3 regions of the Paenarthrobacter sp. 10N417 genome follow, and region 1 is predicted to be linked to each of the others. Evidence: riboswitches for the same ligand, from Rfam matches in the RefSeq annotation. Region 1 holds a riboswitch; each other region holds the start of a gene.
The links. Region 1 has a riboswitch for S-adenosylmethionine ahead of AC1DCM_RS13405 (DUF1737 domain-containing protein). Riboswitches for the same ligand answer to the same signal wherever they lie in the genome.

Region 1 (4,207 bases):
GCACCGCGACGGTTCCAGCCGCTGCGAGGTGCTGCCCAATAACCCAGCCACGCTGGCCGACCTCAAGCATACGAAGACGTTCGGCGGCGTCGGGGGTGATGTAGACGCGCGACACCGGCGAAATACCTGCAAACCAGATCGCCGTGCCGGCAACGATGACCGCTCCGGCACGGCGATAGGGATGATTCCCGCTCATGCGAGACAGGTTAGACCTGTTTGAGGGCCTTCTCCAGATCCAGAATGAGATCGTCTACATCTTCCAGGCCCACGGACAAACGGACCACGCCGTCGCTCAACCCAATGGCCGCGCGACCTTCAGGCCCCATGGCCCGGTGGGTGGTGGTGGCCGGATGCGTGATGAGGGACTTGGAGTCGCCCAGGTTGTTGGAGATGTCGATGATGCGCAGACCGTCCAGCAACGCGAACGCGGCGTCTTTGGCGGACCGCCCGGAAGAGGGCAGCAGCTCGAACGTCAGCACAGTGCCGCCGGCCTTCATTTGCTTGGCTGCGAGCTCGTACTGCGGGTGCGATTTCAACAAGGGGTACTTGACCCAGCTAATGGCAGGTTGCTGCTCGAGCCATTCCGCGATTTTCAAAGCGGAGGCCGAACTGTGGTTCACGCGCAGCCCGATGGTCTCCAGGCCCTTGGTCAATACCCACGCGTTGAACGCGGAGAGCGACGGTCCGGTGTGCCGCATCAACTGCTTGACCGGGCCATCGATGAATTCCTTGGTGCCCATGATCGCGCCGCCGAGGACGCGCCCCTGGCCATCGATGTGCTTGGTGCCGGAGTAAACAATGACGTCTGCGCCCAAGTCACCGCAACGCTGCAGCAGGGGAGTGGCAAAGACGTTGTCGACGACGACGGTCGCTCCCGCTGCATGCGCGAGCTCGCTGACGGCGGCGATGTCCACGATTTCCTGCATCGGGTTGGACGGCGACTCGAAGAACACAGCGGTGGTGGGTTCGGAGAGGGCAGCACGCCACTGATCGAGGTCGGGACCATCGACAAACACGGTCTCTACGCCCCAGCGCGGCAGGATCTCGTTGAGGATCACGAAGCACGAGCCGAACAGGGAGCGGGCGGCAACCACGCGATCACCGGCAGCCAACAGGGCACCCAAGGCGGTGAACACCGCGGACATGCCGGACGCCGTCGCAAAGCAAGCCTCGGTTCCTTCGAGCAACCGCAACCGCTCTTGGAACGTGGCCACGGACGGGTTGCCGTAGCGGGAGTAAACGAAGCGTTCGTCCTCGCCAGTGAAGGCGCGTTCGGCGGCGGCAGCGGATTCGTAGACGAAGCCGGAGTTCAGGAAAACGGGTTCGGACGTCTCCTGGAAGTTGGTACGGTCAAGGCCACCGCGTACTGCCTGGGTGTCAGGGCTCCAGCTGGCGGCATCGGGATTGAAAGTCACTTAGTCGTTCCCCAGGTTGGTCGGCAGGCCACGGTTCTTCCAGCCGTTGATGGTGCGTTCGCCATACCGGTCCGGGTCACCTTCGAAGCCCTCGAGGACGTTGTAGGCGGTGAATCCGGCCTGCGTCGCGGCGATGGCGGCAGAGATGGAGCGCTGGCCTGAGCGGCAGATGAAAACGAGTTCCACGCCCTCGCCCTCGGGTGCCTGCTGCTGCAGGTCCTCGAGGAAGCGGGAGTTGGGAATGCCGCCGGCGAGGTTCCACTGAATGAACAGGGGATCATTCTCTGTGGCTTTGGTGTCCGGAATGCCGATGTGTGCCCACTCGGCCTCGGTGCGGACGTCTACCAGAATTGCGCCTTCTTCAAGCTTGGCCCACGCGTCCTGCGGGGTCAGGTCACCTGCGTAACTCATGCGTGTCCCTCGAATGCTTCTTCGTCGTCGTCGCTCTCCAACTGGTCAACAGCATTCGCGACGGCGGCGTCTGCGTTGGCGATGGCGGTGGGCAGCACGACAGCCTGGGCCACGATGACATCCGTGCCATTGAACGTGGCCGCCGGGCTGCCGTGGAGCACGTAGCCGTCGGCGAGGGCCGTGGTGATCCGCTCGCAGAATTCACGGGTATCCGGACCTGTAATCAGGCGGTAGGAGAGTTTTTCTTCAGTGGGTTCAGGCATTGGCTGGTGCTCCTCAGTCACGCTTGCAGTTCGAAGTGTCGATACGCCGAGTAGTCACCTGAGGCACCCCGCCGGAGAGAGGGTTGCCGACCAGCAAGTCAGGGCTTGGCGCTGGTGCTCATTACTCAAGAAAAACGTAACATCCCGCGGCGGCGGCCCGCACTTGCAAGCGGTTACGCGGCCGTCATGTTGCGTAACCGGCCCATGCTGGAGTAGCAGCCTAAATGTGACGTCCCGGGAGCATAATTGACGCAGTACGACCCCCTGTAACTTCGCAAGAAATCAGGTAGCGGTGAACGGACAAGGCAGCCCTACACTCAAGCCCATGCTGCATTTTGGATGGTTCGTGGGGCACGGTTTCGGTGTCCAGGGCTGGGGAACTCCCGGCTACAGCCTGGGCTACGACTGGAAGAAACCTGCCCTGTATCAAGACGCCGTGCGCGCGTTCGAGCAATCCGGCCTTGACCTTTTCATCATCGAGGATTCCCTTACTGTTCCTGATACTTATGGCGGCACCGCCGAGGTCTCGCTGGCACACGCTTCCTTTGCGCCCAAGCATGACCCCTTGGCCCTGGTTCCGTATCTTCTGTCCGCCACCAAGCACCTTGGAATTGTGCCGACCGTCAGCGCATCGTTCTATCCGCCCTTTACAGCCGCCCGGCTGCTGGCCACGCTGCAGCACTTCTCCGAGGGGCAGCTCGGCTGGAACGTCGTCACGTCCGGCAGTGACCTGGCGGCACAGAATTACGGGCTGGATCAGCAGATTGAACACGACCTTCGGTACGAGAAAGCGGAGGAATTCGTCGACGTCGTACGGAGGCTTTGGCGGAGCTGGGAACCTGACGCGGTGCTCGAGGACGTTGAGGCCGGCAGATTCGCCGACCACACCAAAGTGCACCCTATTAACCACCAGGGCGACTTCTTCAAGGTCCGCGGTCCGCTGAACACCGCACCTCTGCCGGAGGAGCCTGTGCTGGTGCAGGCGGGTGCTTCTCCTCGAGGCAAAGCGTTCGCGGGTGGGCACGCCGACGTCGCGATCGCCTTGGCGCGTGGCGCTGACGGCATGAAGGCCTACCGGGATTCCATCCGTGCCGAGGCTGCCAAGGCTGGCAGGAACCCCGACGACGTCAAGGTACTTTTCGTGCTGAAGCCCACCGTGGTTGGCTCATCAGCCGAGGCCGAGGAGTTGCGGGCGCAGCGCCGGGAGCTTACCCAGCGTGATATCGACAGCCAGCTCAACTCGATCTCCTACCTGTCCGTGATCGACTTCAAGCAGTTCGACCTCGATGCGCCGTTGCCCGAATTGAGCACCAACAGCAACCAAGGCACGCTGGAGCACTTCGCCAAGGCGGCGCCTCCGGGCTCTACCCTGCGCCAGATCCTGCAGGCACGCAGCGGCGGTGCCGGCGACTCGATCATTGGCACGGTAGGGGAAATCGCGGACTACCTTGAGGAGACCGGCGAGGCCGTGGGTGGCGACGGCTTCCTCTTCTCTGGCTTCGTGGACCCCGTCACCGTGCACGGAGTGCTGGACAAACTCACTCCCGAACTGCGACGCCGTGGCCTGTTGAGGAAGAGTTACGGCAACGGCGGCTTCCGCCAGAATCTTCTGGACTTCTGACCATGTCTTCCGAACCAATCCCCTCCGAGCCCAAGAGCCTGTTGATCGGCACATCGCCGGTGGACCCTGAAAGCGTGGCGCAAGCTGCCTTGGATCCGGCGTTTCACGTGAAACTCAACCAAGATGCGTTGTCTTTGATCGGCCGCTCACGCGAAGTGCTGGAGCGCGCTTCAACGTCCGGGCAGAGAATCTACGGCCTCAACACCCTCCTTGGCTCCGGACGCGACACGGTTGTGGAGGAGAAGTCGGTCCTTGCCTATCAAATCCAGGTAGTCAGATACCACAACAGTGGCGTGGGCGACTATCTGGACCGGCCCTCTGCCCGCGCAGTGATCCTCACCCGGCTCATCGGTTTCAGCCGCGGCGGCTCCGGTGTCCGGCCCGAGACGGCCCAGTTTTATGCCGAACTGCTCAACCGTGGAGTTTTTCCCGCCATCCCGGGCGAAGGCTCAGTGGGCTCCTCGGACCTCACCCAGCTCGCCGCCGTCGCTGCTGTT
Region 2 (4,207 bases), on a different contig from region 1:
AGACCACGTCCTTCGTTTTCCCCAGCGCAGAGAGCGCAGCCAACCGCTTTGCCTTGGCCGAGCTCGCCCCGATCTACACCCGAATCGGCAACCCGACTCAGGATGCCGTTGAGCAGCGGATCGCCAGCCTCGAAGGCGGGCTGGGCGCATTGCTCCTCAGTTCAGGACAGGCCGCGGAAACCTTCGCCATCCTGAACATTGCCGAGGCCGGTGACCATGTCGTCGCCAGCCCCAGCCTGTACGGCGGCACCTACAACCTGCTGGCACACACACTGAAGAAGTTCGGTATCTCCGTGACGTTCGTGGAAGACCCGGACAACCTGGACCAGTGGCGCGACGCCGTGCAGCCCAACACCAAGCTGTTCTTCGGCGAGGTGGTGTCCAATCCGCGCCAGGACGTGCTGGACATCGAAGGGATTTCACGCACTGCGCATGAAGCTGGCGTGCCGCTGATCGTGGATAACACGCTCTCCACCCCATACCTCATCCGTCCCATCGAATGGGGTGCGGACATTGTGGTGCACTCGGCTACCAAGTATCTGGGCGGCCACGGTGCGGCGATCGCCGGCGTGATCGTGGACTCCGGAAACTTTGATTTCGGCAAGGACCCGGAACGCTTCCCTGGATTCAATACTCCGGACCCCAGCTACAACGGACTCGTTTACGCCCGGGACCTTGGCAAGGACGGCGCGCTCGGAGCCAACCTCTCCTACATTCTCAAGGCCCGCGTGCAGTTGCTGCGCGATCTGGGTTCGGCCGTTTCCCCGTTCAACGCCTTCCTCATCGCCCAAGGGCTGGAAACCCTGAGCCTGCGCGTCGAGCGTCACGTCTCGAACGCCACCAAAGTGGCTGAATGGCTGGAAGCCCACGACGACGTCGAATCGGTTGCCTTCGCGGGTCTGCCGTCCAGCCCTTGGTACGACCGTGGCCGTAAGTACGGGCCGAAGGGTACCGGCGCAGTGGTGGCATTCAACATCAAGGGTGGCGTCGAGGCCGGCAAGCGATTCGTCGATGGCCTGGAGCTGCACTCCCATGTTGCCAACATCGGTGACGTCCGCTCGCTGGTTATCCACCCGGCGTCGACTACCCACAGCCAGCTCACGGTCGAACAGCAGCTGGTTGCGGGCGTGTATCCCGGCCTTGTCCGCCTGTCGGTGGGAATCGAGCACGTGGACGACATCATTGCTGACTTGGAGGCTGGTTTCCGGGCTGCCAAGGGCGCTTAGCGGGGCGGCCGCCCGCCGACGAAAATTCGCCGGGCGGCCCTTCTCGCTGCGTGTTCCTGAACGAAGGGACCCCAAACCGTCACACAGCTGTCACATTCTTCGCCAAAACAGCGGTATTTTTCCTAGACTCTACGTATTAGGTCATGAGTGCCAGTGACAGCCCCGGCTTGCTGGCCGGCAACCCTCCTCCGCGGTGGGGTGCCCCGGGTGAAGACCTGGCCTGTCGCACGCAAGGCGGCAGGCAAGCGCGAGGTTAGGTGTCAAAGGAATGACCATTACTGCTACAGCACCCCCAAAACCGGGCAAAGAAGACGGGACGGTCAAGTACGCCGGCGTAGGTTCGCTGGAACTTGAAGCCGGCGGTTTTCTCCCGGATGTTGTGCTGGCCTACGAAACCTGGGGGCAGCTGAACGAAGATGCGTCCAACGCCGTCCTCGTTCAGCACGCACTGACGGGCAGCACGCACGTGGCCCGCGGTGCCACCGACGAGGAAGGCTGGTGGGAGCAACTCGTTGGTCCCGGCGCGACGATCGACACCAACCGGTTCTTCGTTATCTCCATCAACATTGTGGGCGGCTGTTACGGCAGCACGGGACCATCGTCCCAGGCTCCGGACGGGCGGCCTTGGGGATCCCGCTTTCCTCTCATCACGTTGCGCGACAGCACCGTGGCTGAAGCCCGTCTCGCGGATGCATTGGGCATCAAGGCATGGCACGCAGTCCTCGGCGGTTCCATGGGCGGGGCGCGGGCACTTGAGTGGGCGGTGACCTTCCCTGAGCGTGTTCAGAGGTGCGCAGTAATTTCTGTCGGCGCCTACAGCACAGCTGAGCAAATCGCTTTCGCCCAGTCGCAGACGCTCGCCATCCGCCAGGACCCGAACTTCAACAACGGCGATTACTACGGTGGACCAACTCCCGAGGCGGGCCTTGCCCTGGCCCGACGGATAGCGCATATCACGTACCGATCAGCCCTGGAGCTTGATTTCCGCTTCGGCCGCGAAGCCCAGCACCAAGAGACGCCCCTGGCTGCTCCGGTCCTGGGGGAGCGTGGCCGCTACCAGGTGGAAAGCTACCTCGACCACCAAGGCACCAAGCTGGTGCGCCGGTTCGATGCCAACAGTTACATCGCCATCACCGAGGCACTCATGTCCCACGACATCAGCCGTGGCCGGGGCACCTTGCAGGAAGCCTTGGCCGGCGCCACTGCTGAATTCTTTGTGGCAGCCGTCGACTCGGACCGCCTCTACTTCCCGGCCCAGTCATTGGAACTGGCACAAAACCTGCCAGGCAACGTCCCCGTCCACGTGATCGAGGCCCCCATCGGGCACGACGGCTTCCTCACCGAAATCGGGCAACTGTCAGCCCAACTGCATCAGGCCTTCTTCGCGTAAGCCGGCTCAGCCGTTCATGATCTCGCCGCGCTGCTTCATGTAGTCCTCCATGGCGATCTCGCCGTTGCTGAACTTGAGGTCCAGCTCGGCCAGCTTGCGAGCACGGAAGCCTTGCTGCTCAGAGCCGCTGTTGCTGGGAAACGTAGGTGAAGAAGCGTTCGACGGCGGTCCCGCCGGCGGTTGCGCGTCGGCAGGACGGATGGTGGTGGGCTCCCCGGGATAGCCCGGGTAGTTCGGAGTGGGATACCCCTGCGCCGGATAATTCGGTGCTGGAAGATTCTGCGGGGGATAGCCGGGGCCAGGGTAGTTCTGGCCAGGATAGTTCTGACCCGGGAAGCTACGGTCTTGGAAATTACGGTCCTGAAGCCGCCGCGCCCGGGACCTGTTGTACAGGCGGATCCCCATGGGAATCAGCCACGAGCAGACGATGATCCAGAAGATCAGATTGTTCACGGTGCAGGCCTCCTAGGTCTTAACCCAGCTTAGTCCTGCGGTTTCACACCAGCTTGGTCTCCATGCCCAGGAACCTCCCGTATCGTTCCGCCTCGGCCTCCAACGCTTGTTGTTCCGCTGTTGTGAAGGGTCGATTTACTCTGACGTCGAGTTCGCAGATCCCACCGGAGAATCCGTGACGCCACCATCCGGCCAACCTGCCCTCCAGCAACACGACGTGAATGGGAGCATCGCCCTCCGGGAAATAGGGAGCCCTTCCGCCGAGGTAGTGCCTCGATTGGGAATAGCCCATCACGTACTCGTCATAACACTGGATGAGATCCACGCGGGGGAGCCGCGGCCCATCGTCAGCTGGCGGAGTCGCTGCAAAGGCTTCGACGTCTTCTGCTGGCAAGCAGAAGTCCAGGCCGTCAATCGCCACAGTCGCCAAGGCGCCCGGAAGGGACTCTTCAGCTATCTGCAAGCCAAGCCGCACATCCTTCATGGTCAGTCCGGACCAGGCGGCACAGTCCTTGATGGTGGCGGGCCCCCGGCTGGTGAAGTATCGCAGCGCCAGCTGGCCCAAAGCCCATTCTCGGTCGTCCCCGATCAAGGGCGCGTTGCCAGTGGCGGGCACACGTTCGTGGAACAAGGCGTAGGTCTGTTTGAGCGCACCCCCTGCAGAACGGACCGGGGCGCCGCTCACCAGGATTTTGCTGATCTCTGCGTGCATGAGGTGGTAAACGAGGCCTAGTCCTTTCCCGGGGAGCCCCGCCTGTTCCAGTACCCCGGCTAATTCTTCGCGTGTTTTGTGGGCTCCACCGGCCACGGCTTCGGCAAGGATGTCTCCGCTCCTGGCAGCGGCATGCTCATCAACTCCCGTCTGCCTGTACATGCCTTTGTTGCCTTGATGAAGGCGATCCGCAGACAATCCCATCAACCAGCCGAGGTCCTCACGATGCACAAAATGCCACGTTGGCCGCAGGATATGCGTCCGGAGGATCCTGCCGTCAGCCACCGCCTGCTCCACCTCATTGGCAGTGGTCCTGGGCGTTCGCTGGGCAAGGCTCCACCTCGCATAGGGAAACTCCTGCGACTGCACGGCAAGGAGGTTTCGCAGCACGTTATCAATGCTTTCACCGTAAGGATCACGCAACTG
Region 3 (4,207 bases), on a different contig from region 1:
GTGGCGGGGCGCCGTCGATCTTGCGGGCCCGCCAGGTAGTGGTCAGATATGGCAATCCCAGGAGCTGGCCGGGGACATGGCCCAGATGATCGAAGAGGTACCACTCCAGGTTGCCCATGACCTTTAAGCGGGTGGCTTCATTTGCGCGGAGGTAGTAGCTGCGCGATTTCGTGAGCTCCAGGATGTCCTCCGGTGACACGGCGTCCTCCCAGCTGGTGAGATGGCTCGTCAAGTCCATAAACTCCGGTCCGATAACTGGCCGGAAGCCGGGCTTGTGCACATCCCCGGCGTGCATGATGCGTGACAACCGGTGAACCCAGGGCACGGAGGTGTCCAGTTGGTTCCATATCAGGCCGAGTACTCCGTGGGGCCGCAGGATCCGGTCGATTTCCGTGCTGGCTTTCAGCGGGTCACACCAATGCCATGCCTGGGCAACGCTGACGACGTCGAATGCTGAGTCCGCCAGCCCTGTTGCCTCGGCCGTTCCCTCCAACGCCTCAACGCCGGGACAGGACTTTCGAAGTTGCTCCAGCATGTCTGTGGAAGGATCGACGGCGGCCACCTGCAGGCCGCGGTCCACGAGCAGTGCCGTAAATTTTCCCGTGCCTGCACCAATATCCGCGGCGGACTTCGCTCCAGGAGGGAGAAGCCAATCCATTGAGTCTGTGGGATAGCCGGGCCGAACGCGATCGTAGTGTTCGCCGCCGTCCTGGAAGCTCTGGCCCAGCTCGCGGCGGCGCGTGGCATGCAGCTTGGGACCACCCGGCCTGCCAACGCGGCCGGAAACACTTCCGCCGGAAACAACGCCGGAAACACTGCCGGAAGGCACGGCCACGCACAGACTCCTTTACCGCGAACGCCAGTTACCCTACGAATTTACCGCACAGTACGTGCGTTTTAGTCAATCGTGCAGGGCGCAGCCCCTGCGGTGCCCGGGGTGTTTGGTGCCCATTCTGGGTAGCTGCGGTGGTCGTTGGCCGGTACCCAGCGGCCTTCGTCTACTACATAGTCCCAGCCGAGCCCGGTGCGCTTGAGTTCTTCGATACCAGCCAGGAGTCGTGTGGCATCCTCCAATCGGGAACCCACTCCGAAACTGGCTCGGAGCGAGCCCGAAGGGAGTCCGAGCCGCTTGAGCAGGGGATGGGCGCAGAAGCGGCCGTCACGAAGTCCTACACCATGTTCGGCGGCGAGGTAGGCGGCCACCAGTCCGGCGTCGAATCCTTCCACGGAGAAATTGACCACGCCGATAGTGTCTTCGGAGTCGCTGAAGATCCGGTGGACGGTCACGCCTTCGATTGCTTCAAGTCCCTGTACGAGGTAGGAGCGGATGGCAGCTTCATGGGCATGCCATGCCTCTTGGTCCAGCCCGGCCAGCACCTGCGTCGCGCGGGCCAATGTTGCCGCGCCGAGGACGTTGGGGGAGCCGCCCTCGTGGCGGGCGGGACCTGAAGCCCAGCTGACCGAGTCCAGGCGGGCTTCGCGAACGGCGCCACCACCGGCAAGGTGCGGAGTACCGGCGTCGAGCCAGTCAGGACGGCCCACAACAACACCGGCGCCGAACGGAGCGTAGAGCTTATGCCCGGAGAACACGATGTAGTCCACGTCTGCTGCGGTGATGTTGATGCGGCGGTGGGGGGCAAGCTGCGCGGCGTCCACCACAATCCGGGCGCCGTATTCGTGGGCAAGTGCTGCGAGTTCGGCGATCGGCAGGATTTCACCGGTCACATTCGAGGCCCCGGTGACCGCCAGCAACGACACGCCGCCCTGGCTGAGTTCCTCGCGAAGCTTGGCGAGGGTAGCTGTCAGTGTCGAAGCAGCTACGACACTGCGGTGAGGGACGCCCTGCCAGGGAAGGAGATTGGCATGGTGCTCGATGTCCAGGTAAAGGACCTCGCCCGTTGGCTTTCCGTCCAGTTGCGGGAGGCAGCCTGCCAACAGGTTCAGCGAGTCCGTGGTGTTCCGGGTGAAAATGACGGAATCGTCGGGACGACCGCCGACGAATTCGCGGACGATGTCGCGGGAGTTCTCGTAGACCGAGGTGCTGATCTGGGAAGCGTAGCCCGCGCCGCGGTGGACACTGGCGTAGTAGGGGAGGATCTCATTGAGATACGCAGAAACAATTGTCAGCGCTGGAGCGGATGCTCCGTAGTCGAGGTTGGCGTAGCGGACGTGGCCACCCTGGATCAGGGGAGCTTGCAGCTCTGCGCCTGTGACGGCGGCCAGGGGCCTGCCTGCAGCGGCTTCGTGCGCTGCTTCTTCGACCACAAGGGACGGCAGAACGGTGGAGTTGAACGTAGCAGTGCTCATGGGACCTCACTCAAGAGGGACCCCCTATGGGGATCCGCGCTTGCCGTATCCGTTCCGGACCGGCCAGGTCGTCACCCGGGGCACCCCACCGCGAATGGAGGGTTGCCGGCCAGCAAACCGGGGTTTAGCGCTGGCACTCGTGACCTGTAAAGAGGTTAGGGCACTCCTCTGGCCTGCTCCAAAGTCGCTTCGCTTTGTTAAGCACATTGTTACGAAGGGTCCGGAAATCGGGCTTTGGGCGAAGAAAAAACGGCGGACGCCCCGAAAAGGAGGCATCCGCCGTCGAAAATTCTATGCAAAGCCGGTTGGCTAGTTGGTGCCGCTGGGTCAGAGGAGGTCATCCAGAGCAGGGTTCAGCCGCTTGAGGACCTCTGAGTGCAGGATGGAGTTGGTGGCCAGGGCGTTGCCGCCAAAGGGGCCATCCTCGCCTTCCAACGAGGTGAAGCGGCCGCCGGCTTCCGTCACGATCGGAACCAGTGCTGCCATGTCGTAAAGGTTCAACTCTGGCTCGCAGGCGATATCCACGGCTCCCTCGGCAACCAGGCAATAGGACCAGAAATCGCCGTAGGCGCGTGTGCGCCAGATGTCTTCCGTCAACCCCAGGAACTCGTCCAGATTTCCGCGTTCCTTCCAACCGGAAAGGCTGGAATATGACATTGAAGCATCTGCCAACCGCGAAACGTTTGACACTTTGAGCCGGGTCGCTGACGCGAGGGAGCGACCCATATAGGCGCCCATGTCCTTTGCTGCCCACCAACGCTTGCCCAACGCGGGAGCACTGACAAGTCCGACCACCGGCTCACCCTCGTCCACGAGTGCGATCAGGGTAGCCCATACAGGAACTCCCCGAACGAAGTTCTTGGTGCCGTCGATGGGGTCGATGATCCAACGCCGGGAGCCGTGGCCGCTGCTGCCGAACTCCTCGCCGAGGACGGCGTCACGGGGGCGCGAGCGCGACAATTGGCCACGAATGGCTTCTTCCGCAGCTTTGTCGGCATCCGTCACTGGCGTGAGGTCAGGCTTGGTCTCGACCTGCAGATCCAAGGCCTTGAAGCGGTCCATGGTTTGGGCATCCACGGAATCCGCCAGCACGTGGGCCAGTCGGAGGTCATCGTTGTAGCTGGAAACGGGTTGGGTCATGCCACCAAACTATCGTGAAACGTTCCCTGCAGTTGGGATCGCCTTGCACCAATGCTTAGTTGACGGTACCCAGTTCTTTGGTCTCTTTCGCTTCCAAACGCGGGTCCGCGCCCAGCAGCCGCCGGAGCGAAGACAAGCGGGCCACCCCGGAAGGACCGGCGTGTCCCTCGTTCACCCACGCGTCAAGTCCGCAATTGATGGCACTGGCATCGTGCTTGCAACCGCGGTCGCAAGCTTCGGTGCCCGGTTCCAAATCGGGGAAGGAATGCAGGATGCGGTCGGGGTCCACATGCGCGAGTCCGAAGGAGCGGATACCGGGGGTATCGATGATCCAGCTACCTGGCGGTGCGTCCGCCAGCTTCAAGGCCAGCGCCGACGACGACGTGTGCCGGCCCCGCCCTGTGACGGCGTTGACACCACCCGTAGCACGCTCGGCTCCGGTCAGGGCATTAACCATGGTGGACTTGCCGACGCCCGAATGGCCCAGCATGACAGTCACTTTTCCATCAAGGTGGGCCCGCAATTCGGCAACGGCGCGGCTGTCCAGCCGCGCGGACAGTCCGTCGTCCGAGCGGGCATCGATACCGGACGCTTCATCGTCTGCGGTACGGCTGATGATGATGGGAAAGTCGAGGCTGAGATAGTTCGACAACAGTTCCGCAGGATCCTTGACATCTGCTTTGGTGACGAGCAGCAGCGGCTCGATCCCGGCGTCGTAGGCTGCAACCAGGGCGCGGTCAATAAAGCCGGTTCGGGGCTC

Region 2: it holds a riboswitch for S-adenosylmethionine, as region 1 does, so the genes downstream of both, metX (homoserine O-acetyltransferase MetX) here and AC1DCM_RS13405 (DUF1737 domain-containing protein) in region 1, are expected to answer to the same signal.
Region 3: it holds a riboswitch for S-adenosylmethionine, as region 1 does, so the genes downstream of both, AC1DCM_RS11505 (aminotransferase class V-fold PLP-dependent enzyme) here and AC1DCM_RS13405 (DUF1737 domain-containing protein) in region 1, are expected to answer to the same signal.

What each region holds. Positions count from the first base shown of each region.
Region 1 is NZ_JBFTIL010000009.1:97,720-101,926, reverse strand. Features, by position in the region: gene AC1DCM_RS13420 (hypothetical protein) at 1-196, opposite strand, end outside; gene AC1DCM_RS13415 (O-succinylhomoserine sulfhydrylase) at 207-1,415, opposite strand; gene AC1DCM_RS13410 (rhodanese-like domain-containing protein) at 1,416-1,826, opposite strand; gene AC1DCM_RS13405 (DUF1737 domain-containing protein) at 1,823-2,089, opposite strand; SAM riboswitch class IV at 2,104-2,215, opposite strand; gene AC1DCM_RS13400 (NtaA/DmoA family FMN-dependent monooxygenase) at 2,382-3,710, shown strand; gene AC1DCM_RS13395 (aromatic amino acid ammonia-lyase) at 3,713-4,207, shown strand, end outside.
Region 2 is NZ_JBFTIL010000011.1:88,060-92,266, forward strand. Features, by position in the region: gene AC1DCM_RS14865 (bifunctional o-acetylhomoserine/o-acetylserine sulfhydrylase) at 1-1,226, shown strand, start outside; SAM riboswitch class IV at 1,366-1,480, shown strand; gene metX (homoserine O-acetyltransferase MetX) at 1,495-2,616, shown strand; gene AC1DCM_RS14875 (hypothetical protein) at 2,623-3,069, opposite strand; gene AC1DCM_RS14880 (winged helix DNA-binding domain-containing protein) at 3,113-4,207, opposite strand, start outside.
Region 3 is NZ_JBFTIL010000007.1:330,402-334,608, forward strand. Features, by position in the region: gene AC1DCM_RS11500 (class I SAM-dependent methyltransferase) at 1-751, opposite strand, end outside; gene AC1DCM_RS11505 (aminotransferase class V-fold PLP-dependent enzyme) at 898-2,307, opposite strand; SAM riboswitch class IV at 2,339-2,452, opposite strand; gene hisN (histidinol-phosphatase) at 2,635-3,447, opposite strand; gene rsgA (ribosome small subunit-dependent GTPase A) at 3,503-4,207, opposite strand, start outside.